2 regions of the Protaetiibacter sp. SSC-01 genome follow, and region 2 is predicted to be linked to the other one. Evidence: predicted binding sites of a transcription regulator. Region 2 holds the regulator's gene; the other holds the start of a gene.
The links. The regulator LexA, encoded in region 2, represses DNA repair genes until DNA is damaged. The targets are predictions, from matches to a motif close to TCGAACANNTGTTCGA.

Region 1 (8,883 bases), 1.3 Mb from region 2:
GCAGGCAGGTCAGGTGGTTCGATACGTTCGAGCGTGTGAGCTCCAACGATCGCGACAGCACCGCGGGGTAGCTTGGCCCGTCCAGCAAGGTCATCAGGATGCGGGAACGCGTCGGGTCGGCCATGGCGCGCCCGAGTCGGTTCATCACGTCGAGGCGCGAAGCAAGAGTCAGCATGTACTGACTATACAGCCACCACTGACCAATGCAAAGTGGCGATTGGAGCCTCCTGCCGGACTCGAACCGGCTACCTTCTCATTACAAGTGAGACGCTCTACCTGGTGAGCTAAGGAGGCGAGGGATGGACGTTCGGGCCAACACTACCGGCCCCAAATGCCCGTCGATGGCATGTCATCCACGCCTCTCCTCAGCAACTACAAGGTCAGTGCGAAGCCATGCTGTAGATAACGGGTGCTCTGGCCAACTGAGCTAAGGAGGCGACAGGGGTCCAGCCTACGGGGCCGAGGCCGGGGCCTCGCTCGCGGACGGGCTCGGTGTGGGGGTGGCGGCGAAGTTGTCGCCCGCGGCGCCCGTCACGAACTGCGCGAGCTCCTTCGGGTCGAAGTCCTTCGTGTACTGGAACCTCTTGCCGTCGACGATGATCGTCGGCGCCGTCGTGACGGCGGGGATGTCGGCGTTCGGGATGGGGCCGTTGAGTGCGCGCACGGTGGCGGCCTGCACCCACGACGCGAAGCGCTTCTTCTCGATGCACGTCTTGATGCGCGCGGTGTCGGTCGCGCCGGCCTTCGTCGCGCGCGCCAGGAGCTCCTCGTCGGTGAGGCCCTCGGTGCCCTCCTCGGGCTGGTTCTTGAACAGGGCGCCGTGGAAGTCGAAGAACGCGTCGGGCGAGTACTCGGCGACGCACGCGGCGGCGTTGGCGGCGCGCAGCGAGTACTGGGTGCCGGCCGACTTGGTCGTGAGGAGCGCGATGGGGTGGATCTCGAGGGTCGCTGCGCCCGACGAGACCCACGTGCGCAGCTGCTCGGCGTTGTTCGCCTCGAAGGTGCCGCAGTTCGCGCACAGGTAGTCGACGTAGATGCGGATGTCGATGACGCCCGGCTCGGTGGGCTCCGACGGCACGGGGGTGGCGCTGGGGGCGAGGCCGGGGGTGCGCTCGGCCTTCAGGTCGGCGCCGATCTTGATGCCGTCGCTCGCCATGTTGAGGGGGCCGCGTGCGGGCGCCTGGTTCATGGAGATGAGGGTGACGGCGACGACCGCGATGACGACGATGGCGCCGCCGAGGATGCTCAGCTGGAGCACGAGCCGGCGGCGGCGCTCCTGCTTGCGGTGCAGGGTGCGCAGCTCGCGGGCGCGTTCCTTCGCTGCAGCCCGGGCATCGTTGCCGCCGGGCTCCGGGCGATCGGACTCGCCGTAGGTCATCGATCCTCGTTCTCGGGTGTGGGAGCGCGTTCGGAAGGATACGACGCGCGGGTACACGGACGCCACTCGCGCCCCGGGCACGATGCTAGGGAGCCAATCTGGGAACCTTCCGGACGCTCGCTGAGCACGACGCCCCTCCGGCGCTATGTCATACTGAGCGGAATCGCCGGCACTGACGCCGGTGATCTTCCATTCACTACGGATCGTCCGGCACGTACCTGCCGGTGAAGGAGAACGAACGATCATGGCATCCGTCACTTTCGACAAGGCCACGCGCATCTATCCCGGCTCGACCCGCCCCGCGGTCGACGCGATCGACCTGCAGGTCGATGACGGCGAGTTCCTCGTGCTCGTCGGCCCCTCCGGCTGCGGCAAGTCCACGACCCTGCGCATGCTCGCGGGTCTCGAGGAGGTCAACGACGGCCGCATCCTCATCGGCGACCGCGACGTCACCGACGTTCCGCCGAAGGACCGCGACATCGCGATGGTCTTCCAGAACTACGCGCTCTACCCGCACATGACCGTCGCCGAGAACATGGGCTTCGCGCTCAAGATCGCCGGTGTCGGCAAGGAGGAGCGTGCCGCTCGCGTGCTCGAGGCGGCGAAGCTCCTCGACCTCGAGCCCTACCTCGGTCGCAAGCCGAAGGCCCTCTCGGGTGGTCAGCGTCAGCGTGTCGCCATGGGTCGCGCGATCGTGCGTCAGCCCCAGGTGTTCCTCATGGACGAGCCGCTGTCGAACCTCGACGCGAAGCTCCGCGTTCAGACCCGTACGCAGATCGCGTCGCTGCAGCGTCGTCTCGGTGTCACCACGGTCTACGTGACCCACGACCAGACCGAGGCCCTCACGATGGGCGACCGCATCGCGGTGCTCAAGGACGGCATCCTGCAGCAGGTCGGTTCGCCGCGTGACCTGTACGAGACGCCGAACAACGTGTTCGTGGCCGGCTTCATCGGCTCGCCCGCGATGAACCTCTTCCAGGCGGATGTCGCCGACGGCGGTGTGCGCTTCGGTACGTCGGTCACTCCGATCGAGCGCGACGTTCTCGCGTCGGCGAAGTCGGGCAAGGTCATCGTCGGTGTCCGCCCCGAGGATGTCGCCATCTCGTCGGGTGGCGAGGGCCTCACGGTCGAGGTCGACGTCGTCGAGGAGCTCGGTGCGGACGGTTACCTGTACGGCCACACGGAGCTCGACGGTCACCGTGTCGACATCATCGCCCGTGTCGACGGTCGCAACCACCCGGAGGCCGGCGAGAAGGTCGTCGTGACCCCCGTTCCGAAGCACGTGCACGTGTTCGACGTCGAGTCGGGCGACCGTCTCAACGCGGCGGTCAGCGCCAGCGCGTAAGCAACTCTCAGCACGGAGGCCGTATCCCCTCGGGGGTGCGGCCTCCGTCGTTTGCGGGTACGAGTGCGCGGGCCGGGCTCGTGCCCGGGGTGGGTCGGTCCCGCGGTCACCCGAGGTCGGTCTCGCTCTGGGGATGGGCCTGATGCTCGGGTGGCCTCGTCCGGGACGCGACTCACGGTTCCGCAGGTCTCCACTCGAGGTGGTCGCGGAGCGCCGCCGCAGGCGACGCGTCTCGAGACCGGCCCGGCAGGACAGTGGCCGCCGGACACGCCCGAATGACCGTCGCTCGCGGGCGCCGGGGACCGCTCGTCATCTCTGCCCGCTGGGCACCGCCGCTGGCGGCGCGCGCGTCACAGTTCAATGTCGAGCGGCGAGGCGGCGGTAGGCGCCGGACTTGGTGGGCAGCGGGATGGGGCGCTGCTGCCGGCCGATCGTCCGCGGTGGGATGAGCTCGTAGCGGATGGCGCCCTCGTGCACCCGGTGCCGGAACTCCCAGCCCTGGTCGTGCACGAGTCGATGGTGGTGTCGGCAGAGCGAGATTCCGTCGTCGATGTCGCTGCCGCCGCCGTCTCGCACGTAGTGCCGGATGTGGTGGGACTCTGTCCAGGATGGCGGGCGCTCGCAGCCGGGGAACATGCATCCGCCGTCTCGAGCGTGGAGCGCGATCCGCTGCTTGCGCGTGTAGAGGCGGGTCGTGCGGCCGAGGTCGAGCGGGCGCTTCTCGGCGTCGAAGACGATGTGCCGAGCACCCGCGACGCAGATGTGGCGCTCGGCGGTGGCGATCGAGACGGGGGCGGTCTGCCCCTCGAGGAAGGCGACGCCCGTTCCGGCGGCCAGGTCGGTGGCGGTGACGAGCACCCGCACGGCGGGCGCACCCTCACCGAGGAGGAGCGAGGGGTCGGCGGTGTGGCCGACGCGAAGAAGCTCGGTGAACGCGTCGGACGCGAGCTGCTCCGCACTGCGCGGGTCGCGCTCGACGCCCCGAGCACGCTCGAGCTGGGCAGCGTCGACGAAGCGGGGCCCGCCGAGCTTGGGCGAGGTGACCCGGTCATACACCTCGGTGACGACAGCCGCGGTCTCGGGGTCCATGAGCCAGACGAGGCGCGACATGCCGTCGGGCTGGCGATAGACGCGCAGCGATCGCGCCTCGTGACGACGGCGCTCGCGCAGGGCGACGCCCGCGACGTCGAGCTCGTCACGGAGCACACGGGCCCGCGTGCGGAGCCGGTCGACGTCGAGCGAGCGAGCCTCGTCAGCGAGCAGACGGGCCGCCTCGGTGAGCGCCTCGACCGTGACGCGTCCCGCATCCTGTGCGGGATCGCCGGTCGGCCGGTCGGGCTCGCCCAGCCCACGGCGGATGGCATCCGCCTGCTCGACCGACACGTCGCCGGAGCGTACTGACTGCAGCACGGGAGCCATCCACGGCTGCGACGGCGGAACGGGAGGCGCGGCGGCAGCGGATACCGGGGCATCGAGCACCTCGCCCGTCGCCGGGTCCACGAGCCCGACCCCGCCGATGACGTCACCGCTGGGCCCATCACCGCTGGGCTCGTCGCCGCTGGGTTCGTCGCCGGTGAGCTCGTCGCCGCTGGGCCCGAGCCCGTCGCGCCCCGTTCCCACCGACGCGGCGTCGCCGTCGCCACCCTCGCCACCGGGGCCGCCACCGGCGCCGCCAGCTGTTCCCGCAGCCTGCGCTGCCCGTGCGGCTTCCGCCGCCTCGACGAGCATCGTGCCGACCGCGACGCTGCGCTTGGCGTCTGACAGCGACGATCCCGTCGCGACGCGCATGAGTTCAGCGGCCGTGCGATGCCCGAGCGACTGCGCGAGCCCCGAGAGTCCGAGCTCTGGACGCGAGCGGCGCGCGACCTCGCCCGCGATGAGGGCGGACTGCGCGCGCACGAGTCTCTCCTGCGCGGCGACGAGCTCGGCGAGCTCCAGGAGGGCACGGTCGGTGACCTCGCCCAGCCGATCGGCGTCGCACGCGGCGATCATGATGGCGCCCAACGCGCTCGCCTGCTCGACGACGGGCTCGGGTACAGGCGGAATCCCGAGCTCCCGATCCCACGCGGCGAAATCGGACTCGTCGACGAACTCGCGGGTGGCGGCCGGGCACGCAACACTGCCGTCTGGTGCGATCACCGTCGTGACGAACCGAGCGTCATCCGCATCCGCGCGCACAGCATCCGCGTAGGACGCCGCGGCGGACGCCTCGAATGCGGATGCGGAAGTGGCCATGGAGCGATTCTACCGAGACTCGAACGTGTATTCCACAGATGTGGAGAACCGGTGGAGAACTCGTCGAACACCCTTTGTGGAGGAGTGGCACCGTCCCGCCCCGCACCGGCCCACCCCCACGGCCCACGCCCTGCCCCAAGCAATAGGCTCGACCCGTGAGCTCGCTGTCGATCACCTCCGCCATGCCGGACCCGGCGCTGCTCGACCTGCCGTGGAACCTGCCGCTCGAGGTGTGGCCCGAGGAGACGATCGCGGCGCTCCCGAAGGGCATCTCGCGCCACCTCGTACGATTCGTTCACCTCGAGGGCTTCGTCGTCGCGATCAAGGAGACGACGGTCGAGCTCGCACGGCGCGAGTACGACATGCTCCGCACCCTGCAGCGCCTCGACGTGCCGTGCGTCGAGCCGGTCGCGGTCGTCACGGGCCGCATCGGCGACGACGGCGAGGAGCTCTCCCCCGCGCTCGTCACGCGCCACCTCAAGTTCTCGCTCCCCTACCGCGCGCTCTACTCGCAGGCGCTTCGCCCCGACACCGCCACGCGACTCGTCGATGCCCTCGCGCTCCTCCTCGCGCGCCTGCACCTCATCGGCTTCTACTGGGGCGACGTCTCGCTCTCGAACACCCTCTTCCGCCGCGACGCGGGCGCCTTCGCCGCCTACCTCGTGGATGCGGAGACCGGCAAGCTCTACGACGGCGGCCTCTCGAACGGGCAGCGCGAGAACGACCTCGAGGTCGCACGCGTCAACATCGCGGGCGAGCTCCTCGACCTGCAGTCGGGCGGTCGCCTCGATGAGGCCGTCGACCCCGTCGGGATCGCCGACGGCATCGTCGCGGCGTACCGGTCGCTGTGGCGCGAGCTGACCGCATCCGAGACCTTCCCCGAGGCGGAGCGCTGGCGCATCCGCGAGCGCGTCGAGCGCCTCAACGACCTCGGCTTCGACATCGAGGAGCTCTCGATCCGCAAGGACGGCGACGGCACGAGCGTGCGCATCCAGCCGAAGGTCGTGGATGCCGGCCACCACTCCCGGCGCCTGCTGCGCCTCACGGGGCTCGACGCGGGCGAGAACCAGGCGCGGCGTCTGCTCAACGATCTCGACTCCTACCGGGCGACGCGCGGCAAGGCCGCCGACGACGAGGAGATGGTGGCCCACGAGTGGCTCGTGTCGGTGTTCGAACCGGTCGTGCGCTCGATCCCGAAAGACCTGCGCGGCAAGCTCGAGCCGGCCGAGGTGTTCCACCAGCTGCTCGACCACCGCTGGTACCTCTCGCAGGAGCAGAAGCGCAACGTGCCGCTCGCCGAGGCGCTCACCTCCTACATCGACACCGTGCTGCGCCACCGCCGCGACGAGGTGACCGTGGTCGGCCCGCCGACGGCCGCCATCACGCTCCCCATCGCGGTCGTCGACGACGGCGAAGAGGATTGGATGGCGAAGGTCTGAGCGCGCAACCGGGCGTGCCGGGGCGGCTGGCCCGATCCGCCGCGCGCCACCCGATCGTCACCGTCGTCGCGTGGGCCGCGGGCCTCACGGCGGTCGTCGCCGTCGCGATCGGCGGCGTGCTCGGTGAGAGCCTGTTCGACCGACTCGGCTCGTCCTGGGCGTGGGGCGACGTCGAGTCGGCGGATGCGGACGACCTGCTCTCCGGCGGCGCCGACGAGACCTCGACCCTGCTCGTGCACGGCGTCGACCTCGACGATGCCGAGCTCGCGCGGATCACGGCCGCGGTCGCATCCGACCTCGATGGCGACGACGTCGAGGTCGTCGACCCGCTCGCGATCCCCCGGATGCCGGACGGCAGCATCCCCCCGCAGGCCGCGGGCCTGTTCTCGGATGACGGTGAGGGCTTCCTGCTGACGGCGACCGTGCGGGCGCACGACGGCACGGTCGACGACGACCTCGTCGAGCGGGTCGACGAGCGCCTCGCGGAGGCGGCATCCGACATCCGCTCCCTCGACCCCGATGCGACCGCCGAGGTGGGCAGCACGGCCCTGCTCGTCGACTCGATCATGCAGCTCTCGCAGTCGGATCTCGCACGCGGCGAGGCGATCGCCCTGCCGATCGCGCTGCTCGTGATGCTCGTCGTGTTCGGCGGCTTCCTCGCCGCGGGCACGCCGCTCGTGGGTGCGCTCGTGTCGAGCGTCGGCGGCCTCGGTGCCCTTTTCGCGTTCACCTACCTGCTCGAGATCAACACGACCGTCATGAACGTCGTGACCGCCGTCGGACTCGGCCTCTCGATCGACTACGGCCTGCTCATCGTGAGCCGCTTCCGCGAGGAATCACGGCACGCCGACGGCCGCACCCGCCTCGAGGTGATCGCGCGCACGGCCGACACCGCGGGCCGCACGGTGCTCTACTCGGGCACCGTCTTCGGCATCGCGGCGCTCGGGATGCTGTGCTTCGACGCCGCGGTCGTGCGCGCGATCGGCCTCGGGGCGCTCTCGGTCACGGCGATCTCGATCCTGTCGGCGCTCACCCTGCTGCCCGCGCTTCTCGCGCTGCTCGGCGGCTCGCTCCTCAAGCCCGGCCTCCTCACGCGCATTCCGGGTGCCGGCCGCGTGCTGCGCCGCTTCGGCGACATCGCCCCCGACGAGGGGTTCTTCTCCCGGCTCACGCGCCGGGTGCAGCGGCATCCCGCGCTCGTGGCCCTCGCATCCGCCGCCGTGCTCGTGCTGCTCGGCAGCCCCGTGCTGCAGCTGCGCATCGCCAACACGAGCGTCGACACGCTGCCCGAGTCGTCGACGCAGTACCCGTTCATGTCGGCGCTCGAGGACCACTTCCCGGATGCGGCGCCACCGCGCGTCGTGCTCGTCGCGGAGTCGGAGGCGGTGCTCGCGGGGTGGGCGGATGCCGCATCCGGTCTCGAGCACGTCGTCGAGGTGGGCGAGCCCGAGCAGGTGAACGAGGTGTGGCGGACCAACGTCGTGGTCGAGCCGAAGACGGGCGTCGAGGTCGTGCGCGAGGTGCGCGCCGAGCGGCCCGACGCGCCGGCGTGGGTGACGGGTGCGGACGCCCGCACGGCCGACTTCACCGACACCCTCGCTCACGGCGTGCCGTGGGCGGTGCTCGTGATCGCGCTCGGCACGGTCGTGCTGCTGTTCCTCATGACCGGTTCGCTCGTCGTGCCGATCAAGGCACTGCTCGCGAGCGTGCTGTCGCTCGGGGCGTCGCTCGGCGTGCTGGTCTGGGGGTTCCAGGAGGGCAACTTCGCCGGGTTCATGGGCGTCGACCCGGATGATGTGCTCGGCGTGGACGTGCTCGTGCTGCTGCTGACGCTCGTGTTCGGCTTCGGTCTCGCGATGGACTACGAGATGTTCATCCTGTCGCGCATCACCGAGCTCGTGGAACGCGGGGTCGACGACGCCGAGGCGATCGCGCGCGGCATCCAGCGCTCGGGCCGCATCATCACATCCGCCGCCCTCATCATCATCGTCGTGTTCGCGGGCTTCGCGACGGGCGACCTCATGGTCATCAAGCAGCTCGGCACAGCGCTCGCGGTGGCGGTGCTGCTCGATGCGACGCTCGTGCGCTGCCTGCTCGTGCCGGCGTTCATGACGTGGCAGCGGCGGATCATGTGGTGGGCGCCCGCGCCGCTCAAGCGACTGCACGCGCGGTTCGCGCTGCGCGACTGACGGTCGCGACCCGCGCGCGGCGATAGTCTGCCGACATGGCCGAGCTCCCCGAGTACACCGTCGCCGACCTCGAGCGCGAGGACGCGGTCGACGTCGAGTCGTTCGACAACGACGACGCCGTCGACCTGGGCCTCGCGGCCCTCGAGGTGATCGACGAGCGCGGGCTCAACCTCGCCGTGCGCATCGTGCTGCGCGGCGACGTGGTGTTCCAGGCGAAGCTCGGCACGACGGGCCCCGGCAACGACCCCTGGCTCGCCGGCAAGGCGGCCGTCGCGGAGCGCTTCGGCGAGCCGTCGC
Region 2 (8,883 bases):
AGGAAGTTCCCGCCGGGGGGCGGGGCGGGCGTGTGGGCGAGCAGCACCTGGGTGCCCGTGTCGACACGCTCGGGGCTGAAGATGCCGTTCGCGGTCGTCACCTGCAGATCGCGGCCCGCGAGCCGCACCGAGATGGTCCGGAGCACGGCGTCGCCGGACGGCGACGTCGAGAAGTAGTGCTCGGACGACATGCTGAGAACCTACCGAAAACGAGGAACTAGGGTTAACCGGAACATGAGCGAATTCCGCGAGACAGCCCCGATCGAGTCGGGCGACGCCGTGCAGGGCGACGAGGCCCCGCGCGACGCACTGGATCGCATCCTCGCGACGGAGGGTGCGCACGCCGGCGTGCGCGTCTTCGGAGGCCGTGCCGCGGCGCTCCAGGACGACGCGACGGCGGTCGGCAGCGACCGCGACGGCGAGCAGTTCGACCGCGAGGAGCGTGCCGCGCTGCGTCGCGTCGCCGGTCTCTCGACGGAGCTCGCCGACGTCACCGAGGTCGAGTACCGGCAGGTGCGCCTCGAGAACGTCGTGCTCATCGGCGTCTACACGCCGTCCGAGTCGCTCGAGGACGCCGAGAACTCCCTCCGCGAGCTCGCGGCCCTCGCCGAGACGGCGGGTGCCGTCGTGCTCGACGGCGTGCTGCAGCGTCGGCCGCACCCCGACCCCGCGACGTACCTCGGCCGAGGCAAGGTCGCCGAGCTCGCCGACATCGTCGCATCCGTCGGCGCCGACACGGTCGTCGCCGACACCGAGCTCGCGCCGAGCCAGCGGCGTGCGCTCGAGGATGCCGTGAAGGTCAAGGTCATCGACCGCACGGCCGTCATCCTCGACATCTTCAGCCAGCACGCCAAATCCCGCGAGGGCAAGGCGCAGGTCGAGCTCGCGCAGCTCGAGTACCTGCTCCCGCGCCTCCGCGGTTGGGGTGAGTCGATGTCCCGTCAGGCCGGTGGCCAGGCCGCGGGCGGCCAGGGGATGGGCTCGCGCGGTCCGGGTGAGACGAAGATCGAGCTCGACCGCCGCCGCATCCACTCGCGCATGGCGAAGCTGCGCCGCCAGATCAAGGGCTTCGCGCCCGGCCGCCAGGCCAAGCGCGCCAACCGCGACCGCTACCAGGTGCCGGCCGTCGCCATCGCCGGCTACACGAACGCGGGCAAGTCGAGCCTCCTCAACCGCATCACGCGCGCGGGCGTGCTCGTCGAGAACACTCTGTTCGCGACGCTCGACCCGACCGTGCGCCGCAGCCGCACGCCCGACGGGCGCGTCTTCACGATCGCCGACACCGTCGGCTTCGTGCGGAACCTCCCGCACCAGCTCGTCGAGGCGTTCCGCTCGACGCTCGAGGAGGTCGCCGCATCCGACCTCGTGCTGCACGTCGTCGACGGCAGCCACCCCGACCCGGCCGCCCAGATCGCGACCGTGCGCGACGTGCTCGGCGATGCCGGTGCGCGCGACGTGCCCGAGCTCATCGTCTTCACGAAGGGCGACCTCGTCGACGACGATCGCCGGATGCTGCTGCGCGGCCTCGAGCCCGACTCGGTGTTCGTGTCGGCCCGCACGGGCGAGGGCGTCGAGGAGCTCCTCGAGGAGATCGCCCGCCGCCTCCCGCTGCCCGACGTCGAGCTCGAGGTGCTCATCCCGTACGACCGCGGCGACCTCGTGGCGCTTGCGCACGACCGCGCGCGCGTGCTCGAGACGAGCTACGAGGAGACGGGCACCCGGATGCGCGTGCAGGCGAGCGAGGCCGTGGCGCACCAGCTCGAGTCGGCGACGACACCCGCGTAAGCCTCTCCCACGTATCCCTCAGACGGGGCAGGGCGGCCGCCCAGCCGGTCGACGTAGCCTCGGAGGGTGAAGTTGGCTGTCCACGCGTCGGGTGAGGGCCCGCGCACCGCGATCCTCGTCCACGGCATCATGTCCGACCATCGCGCGTGGCACCGCGTGAGCGCCGAGCTCGAGGCGAAGGGCTTCCGGGTGCTCGCGGTCGACCTCGCGGGGCACGGCGCCTCACCGCGGTCGCGCCGCTACACGCCTCGCGGATGGGCCGACGACGTCGTCGAGACGGTCACGCCGCTGCTCGAGGGTCCGCCGGACCTCGTCATGGGCCACTCGCTCGGCGGGCTCGTCGCCTCGCTCGCGGCCGACCGGCTCGCGCCCCGCGCCGCCATCTACGTCGACCCGGCCTTCGCGTTCCCGCGCGGCATCCGCGGGGTGCTCTTCAAGGTCGGTTTCGCGCTCGCGCCTCGCCCGCGCCGCTCGGCCCTCGTGCGCTGGAACCCCCGCTGGAGCCCCGAGGACGTCGACATCGAACTCGCGACGCTGCGCGACTGGGACAAGCGCACCATCCTCGGCTTCGCCGACTCGCGCCCGATCGTGCCGCCTCTGCGGCTCGTGGCGCCGAGCCTCGTCGTGCTCGCCGAGAGGAGCCTTCTCATCACGGATGCGGCGGCTGCCGGCCTGCGCAGGCTCGGCATGACCGTCGAGACCATCAAGGGCGCGGGCCACACCGTCTTCCGCGACGACCACGCGCGCTTCATGCACGTCGTGGAGGAGTGGCTCGCCCGCCACGTGGCTCAGACCGAGCGAAGCACCGCCACGACCTTGCCGAGCACCTCGGCCTGATCGCCGAGGATCGGCTCGAACGCGGTGTTCCGCGGTAGCAGCCAGGTGTGACCGTCACGCTGACGGAAGACCTTCACGGTCGCCTCGCCGTCGAGCATCGCGGCGACGATCTCACCGTTCTCGGCCGTGTTCTGGGAGCGCACGACGACCCAGTCGCCGTCGCAGATGGCGGCGTCGATCATCGAGTCGCCCGAGACCTTGAGCATGAAGAGCTCGCCCTTGCCGACGAGCTGCCGCGGGAGCGGGAAGATCTCCTCGACCTGCTGCTCCGCCGTGATCGGCACGCCCGCGGCGATGCGGCCGACGAGCGGCACCATCGCGGCGTCGCCCACGGGGGCGGCTGAGCCCGCGTCCTCGGCGACGGGGATGTCGATGAGCACCTCGAGCGCGCGCGGCCGGTTGGGGTCGCGGCGCAGGTAGCCCGCGAGCTCGAGCTGGTTGAGCTGATGCGTCACGCTCGAGAGCGAGGCGAGCCCGACGGCGTCGCCGATCTCGCGCATGCTCGGCGGGTATCCGCGGCTCGACACCGAGCGCTGGATGACCTCGAGGATGGCGAGCTGCTTCTCGCTGAGGCTCTTGCGGCGCCGCGTGGCGGGGCGCTCGTCGGCCTGCTCGATGTCGCTCATTGGGGCCTCCTACGGCTCGGTTCTCACGGGTGAGGGATGCGATGTCGGTGGTCCGTGATCGGATTCATCCCGTCGATCGAAACTGTATCCGCTCCGGCGGGTGCGGGCAAACATCCGTTCGAGTGTGTCGTCGGATCGGATCCCCGGGAATCCAGGGATCCGGGGAATTCCGCCGGAGGACTTGAACGTTTGTTCGATCGAAGATACATTCGGAACACAGCTTCGCATCCGGCCTCCCGGCCGAGGCCGGATGCGGAAGCTGTCCACCGGGCCAGACGGCCCGCACCCCCAGGAGGACCAGATGAGCACCGTCACCCTCACCACCGCCGGCTTCCCCTCCGCGCGAGCGGCTGCCCGTCCCGCGGCGCGCCCGCGCCTGCGCATCACGCGTCGGGGTCGCGCCGTGCTCGGAGCCCTCCTCGGCGCGCCCATCGCGGCTGCCCTCACGCTCTCCGCCCTCTCGGGCACTCCGGCGCAGGCGGGCTCGACGGCGTCGACGACCACCTTCGAGTACATCTCCGTGGCTTCGGGCGAGTCCCTGTGGGATCTCGCGGCGTGGGTCGCTCCGGAGTCCGATCCGCGCGAGGTCGTCGCGGCCCTCGTCGAGCTCAACCAGCTGCCGACGACCGAGGTGCAGCCCGGTCAGCGCCTCGCGATCCCCGCCGAGTACTCGGCGGAGTAGCCCCCGGTCGCCGGGGAGAGGGCACAGGGCCGCTCACTAGAATCGCGGGGTGGCCTCCCTCTCCGATCTCCCGATCCGCGACGACTTGAGGGGCCTCACCCCCTACGGCGCGCCGCAGAAGCACGTGCGGTACGCCCTCAACGTCAACGAGAACACGCACCCGATCCCCGAGCCGGTCGCTCGGGAGATCATCGAGTCGCTCGCCCACGCGGTACTCACCGCCAACCGCTATCCCGACCGCGAGTTCATGGAGCTTCGCGAGTCGCTCGCGCGGTACCTCGGTCACGGCCTCACCGCCGACCACGTGTGGGCGGCGAACGGCTCGAATGAGATCATCCAGCAGCTGCTGCAGGCCTTCGGCGGTCCCGGTCGCAGCGTGCTCGGCTTCCCGCCCACCTACTCGATGCACCCGATCATCACGGCGGGCGTCGGGAGCGCGTGGGTCACGGCCGACCGCGACGCCGGCTTCGACATCCGCCCCGAGACGGCCGTGCGGGCGATCGAGCAGCACCGTCCCGACCTCGTCTTCCTGTGCGCGCCCAACAACCCGACGGGCACGGGACTGGCGCTCGAGACGATCGAGGCCGCCTACGACGCGACCGACGGCATCGTGTTCGTCGACGAGGCGTACGCCGAGTTCATGCCGAAGGACAAGCCCTCGGCGCTCACGCTCCTGCCGGGTCGCGAGAGGCTCGTCGTGTCGCGCACGATGAGCAAGGCCTTCGCGTTCGCCGGCGTGCGCGTCGGCTACCTTGCCGCCGACCCCGTCATCGCCGACGCCCTGCGTCTCGTCCGCCTGCCGTACCACCTGTCGGCCCTCACGCAGGCCGCCGCCGTCGCGGCGCTCGCCCACGCGCCCGAGATGCTCGCGATGGTCGACGACATCGCCTCCCAGCGCGACCGCATCGTCGCCGAGCTCCCCGCGCTCGGCTACCGGCCCTGGCCGACCGAGGCGAACTTCGTGCTCTTCGAGGGCGTCGAGAACCCGCAGGCGACGTTCCGCGCCCTCCTCGAGCGCGACATCCTCATCCGCGACGTCGGCATCCCGAACACCCTGCGCGTCACGGCGGGCACCGCCGAGGAGACGAGCTTCTTCCTCGAGAGCCTCGCCGCCCTCGGCCCCGGTGGGGCTCGGTAGGGTGGGGGCATGACCACGCACCGCACCGCGCGTCTGAGCCGTCAGACGAGCGAGTCGAGCATCGAGCTGAGCATCGACCTCGACGGCACCGGAACGTCCGACATCCAGACGACGGTGCCGTTCTTCGACCACCTGCTCACGGCGTTCGCGAAGCACGCCCTCGTCGACCTCACGGTGCGCGCCGAGGGCGACACCGAGATCGACGTGCACCACACCGTCGAGGACACGGGCATCGTGCTCGGCACCGCGATCAAGCAGGCGCTCGGCGACAAGCGCGGCATCGGCCGCTTCGGCGACGCGCTCGTGCCGCTCGACGACGCCCTCGCGCAGGCCGTCGTCGACATCTCCGGCCGCCCGTACCTCGTGCACTCGGGGGAGCCCGCGGGCTTCGAGTTCCACCTCATCGGCGGGCACTTCACCGGATCGATGGTGCGTCACGTCTTCGAGGCGATCGCGTTCAACGCGGGTCTCACGGTTCACCTCACCGTGCTCGCGGGTCGCGACCCGCACCACATCGCCGAGGCCGAGTTCAAGGCGTTCGCGCGCGCGTTCCGTCAGGCCGTCGCCCGCGACGAGCGCGTGACCGGCGTGCCGTCGACGAAGGGCGCCCTCTGACATGACCGCCCCCTCCGTCGTCGTCCTCGACTACGGCTCCGGCAACGTCCACTCGGCGGCGAAGGCCCTCGAGGCGGCGGGCGCGCGTGTCGAGCTCACCGCCGACCGGGATGCCGTGATGGCCGCCGACGGGCTGCTCGTGCCCGGCGTGGGCGCGTTCGCGGCCGTCATGGACGCCCTCAACGCGGCGCGCGGCGCCGAGCTCATCGAGCGTCGCCTCGCGGGCGGACGCAAGGTGCTCGGCATCTGCGTCGGCATGCAGGTGCTGTTCGAGCGGGGCGTCGAGCGCGGCGTCGAGACCGAGGGCCTGGGGGAGTGGCCGGGCACCGTCGAGGAGCTCGACGCGCCCGTGCTCCCGCACATCGGCTGGAACGCCGTGCAGGCCCCCGACGACTCCGAGCTCTTCGCGGGCATCCGCGACGAGCGCTTCTACTTCGTGCACTCCTACGGCGCGCGCAGCTGGGACCTCGAGCCCTCGGGCCCCTTCCCGCAGGCCCGCGTCACGTGGGCGCAGCACGGCGAGCCCTTCGTCGCCGCCGTCGAGAACGGCCCGCTCTCGGCCACGCAGTTCCACCCCGAGAAGTCGGGCGAAGCCGGCATCCGCCTGCTCCGCAACTGGCTCGGCACGCTCTGACGCGGAACGCCCCGGCACCTGAACTAGTATCTGAACCTTGTGTGCGGGCGTCCGTCCCGCGGAAAGCCCGGAGATGACCGAGTTCAACACCTCTCCCGCCCTGACCCTCCTCCCGGCGGTCGACGTCGCCGACGGCAAGGCGGTGCGCCTCACCCAGGGAGAGGCCGGCACCGAGACGAGCTTCGGCGACCCGATCGACGCCGCGCAGGAGTGGGCCGACCAGGGCGCCGACTGGATCCACCTCGTCGACCTCGACGCTGCCTTCGGCCGCGGCAACAACCACGCCGTCATCAAGAAGGTCATCAAGAACACCCCGCGGCGCGTCAACATCGAGCTCTCGGGCGGCATCCGCGACGACGCGAGCCTCGAGGTCGCGCTCGCGACGGGCGCCAAGCGCATCAACCTCGGCACCGCGGCCCTCGAGAACCCCGAGTGGGCGGCCCACGTCATCGCCGAGTTCGGCGAGGCGATCGCCGTCGGCCTCGACGTGCGCGGCACGACCCTCGCGGCCCGTGGCTGGACGAAGGAGGGCGGCGACCTCTGGACGGTGCTCGCCCGCCTCGAGGACGCGGGATGCGCGCGCTACGTCGTCACGGACGTCACGAAGGACGGCACCCTCCGCGGCCCGAACCTCGAGCTGCTCTCCGAGGTCATGAACCGCACCCCGAAGCCCGTCATCGCCTCGGGCGGTGTGGCGTCGCTCGACGACATCGCGGCGCTCCGCACCCTCGTGCCGCAGGGCCTCGAGGGCGCCATCGTCGGCAAGGCCCTCTACACGGGCGCGTTCACGCTCGCCGAGGCCATCGACGTCGCGAGCGACTGAGGCCTCGCCCGTGGACCACCGGCACGCCGACAGCGCCGGCATCCCGTGGGAGGGGCGACGTTTCCACGAGAACCCCGCAGCGGGTGACGACGGCTCGGCGCCCGAGCGTCTCATCGAGGCGATCCGTCGCCTCCGGGCGGGCGAGACCGGCATCCAGGACGTCGTCGCGGTGCTCCACGAGGAGCGCCTGCTCGTGCCGCTCGTCGCGGAGGCGGGCGACGAGGGCATCGGGCCTCACGGACAGAGGGTCGACAAGACCCAGGAGCTGTCGATCGTCACGGTCGAAGGGCCGGACGGCCGCGCGGTGCTCCCGGCGTTCAGCTCGGTCGAGGCCATGCAGCGCTGGGACGCCCAGGCGCGCCCCGTCCCGATCCAGGCGAGCCGGATCGCGCTCGCCGCGGCATCCGAGGGCACGCCCCTCGTGGTCGTCGACCCGGGCTCGGAGACGCAGCTCGTCGTGCGGCGGCCGGCCCTCCCGGCGCTCGCGACGGGGGAGGTCTGGACGCCGTCGTTCGAGGACACCGAGGTCGCGCACGCGTTCGGCGCCTCCACCGCGGGTGAGGATGCCGTCGTCGCGATCGGCCTCGCGCCCGGCGACCCCGCGGCGCGTCTCGCGGGCCCCGAGCTCGTCGTCGTGCTGCAGCTGGCCGAGCTGTCCGACACCGACCGTCACGCCCTGCTCGCGCGCCTCCAGGAGCGCTGGGGCGCCGACGAGCTCATCGCGGAGCGCGTCGACTCGATCGCCGTCCGCTTCGCCTGAGCGTCGCTCGGCGTGGCCACGGTCAGGCGACCGGGCCCGTCCACTTCTCGCCGGGGCCCTTGCCGTGCTCGTCGGGGAAGGGGGAGGCCTCGCGGAACGCGAGCTGCACCGTGCGCAGGCCGTCGCGCAGGGCGCGGGCGTGGTGGTCGCCGAGGCTCGGGGCGGATGCCGTGACGAGGCCCGCGAGGGCGTCGATGAGCTTGCGCGCCTCGTCGAGATCGGTCTGCGTCTCGGGGTCGTCGGCGAGGCCGACCTTGACCGCGGTGGCGCTCAGGAGGTGGACGGCGACGGTGTTGATGACCTCGACGGCGGGGACGTCGGCGATGTCCCGGATCTCCTCCCCAACGGCGCTCTGATCGTCGGCGGGCACGGGCTCTACGGTCACGGGGTTTCCTCTGCTATCCTTATGCGGGCTCCGGGGCCATCTCCCCGGAAACGCAAGTGGAGCAATCCCACCCGCTGACCGCCTCTTCAGGTTATCGGGTTCGAGTTGGCAACCGGGCCGTACGGCCCGGTGGCGCACTCCGCCGGCAGGCCTTTCACGGCAGCCGGTTGCACGGGTGCGGATCTCTTCACGTGCGTGCCTGCAGAAACGAGTGAAGGAGACCCGCATCAGCGATCCCAGAACCAACGACCGTATCCGCGTTCCCGAGGTCCGCCTCGTGGGTCCTGGCGGAGAGCAGGTCGGCGTCGTCCGCATCGAGGACGCCCTGCGCCTGGCGCAGGAGGCCGATCTGGATCTGGTCGAGGTGGCGCCCAACTCCAAGCCTCCCGTGGTCAAGATCATGGACTACGGCAAGTTCAAGTACGAACAGGCCCAGAAGCTCAAGGAAGCACGGCGCAATCAGGCGAACACGATCCTCAAGGAGGTCCGTTTCCGCCTGAAGATCGACAAGCACGACTACGAGACCAAGCGCAAGCGCGCGGAGGGCTTCCTCCAGGCCGGGGACAAGGTGAAGGCCATGATCCTGTTCCGCGGTCGT

Region 1: the regulator LexA is predicted to act here: its motif matches at 4,978-4,993, upstream of H4J02_RS02635 (HNH endonuclease signature motif containing protein).

What each region holds. Positions count from the first base shown of each region.
Region 1 covers NZ_CP059987.1:555,376-564,258, reverse strand. Annotated here, with positions in the region: gene H4J02_RS02655 (helix-turn-helix transcriptional regulator) at 1-175, opposite strand, end outside; tRNA gene H4J02_RS02650 (tRNA-Thr) at 219-294, opposite strand; gene H4J02_RS02645 (thioredoxin domain-containing protein) at 452-1,378, opposite strand; gene H4J02_RS02640 (ABC transporter ATP-binding protein) at 1,623-2,723, shown strand; gene H4J02_RS02635 (HNH endonuclease signature motif containing protein) at 3,081-4,958, opposite strand; gene H4J02_RS02630 (DUF4032 domain-containing protein) at 5,141-6,397, shown strand; gene H4J02_RS02625 (MMPL family transporter) at 6,412-8,586, shown strand; gene H4J02_RS02620 (heme-degrading domain-containing protein) at 8,622-8,883, shown strand, end outside.
Region 2 covers NZ_CP059987.1:1,845,256-1,854,138, reverse strand. Annotated here, with positions in the region: gene H4J02_RS08760 (class I SAM-dependent methyltransferase) at 1-191, opposite strand, end outside; gene hflX (GTPase HflX) at 235-1,785, shown strand; gene H4J02_RS08750 (alpha/beta fold hydrolase) at 1,852-2,622, shown strand; gene lexA (transcriptional repressor LexA) at 2,574-3,248, opposite strand; gene H4J02_RS08740 (LysM peptidoglycan-binding domain-containing protein) at 3,550-3,930, shown strand; gene H4J02_RS08735 (histidinol-phosphate transaminase) at 3,980-5,068, shown strand; gene hisB (imidazoleglycerol-phosphate dehydratase HisB) at 5,078-5,683, shown strand; gene hisH (imidazole glycerol phosphate synthase subunit HisH) at 5,685-6,317, shown strand; gene priA (bifunctional 1-(5-phosphoribosyl)-5-((5-phosphoribosylamino)methylideneamino)imidazole-4-carboxamide isomerase/phosphoribosylanthranilate isomerase PriA) at 6,391-7,140, shown strand; gene H4J02_RS08715 (SseB family protein) at 7,151-7,900, shown strand; gene H4J02_RS08710 (DUF1844 domain-containing protein) at 7,923-8,285, opposite strand; gene infC (translation initiation factor IF-3) at 8,497-8,883, shown strand, end outside.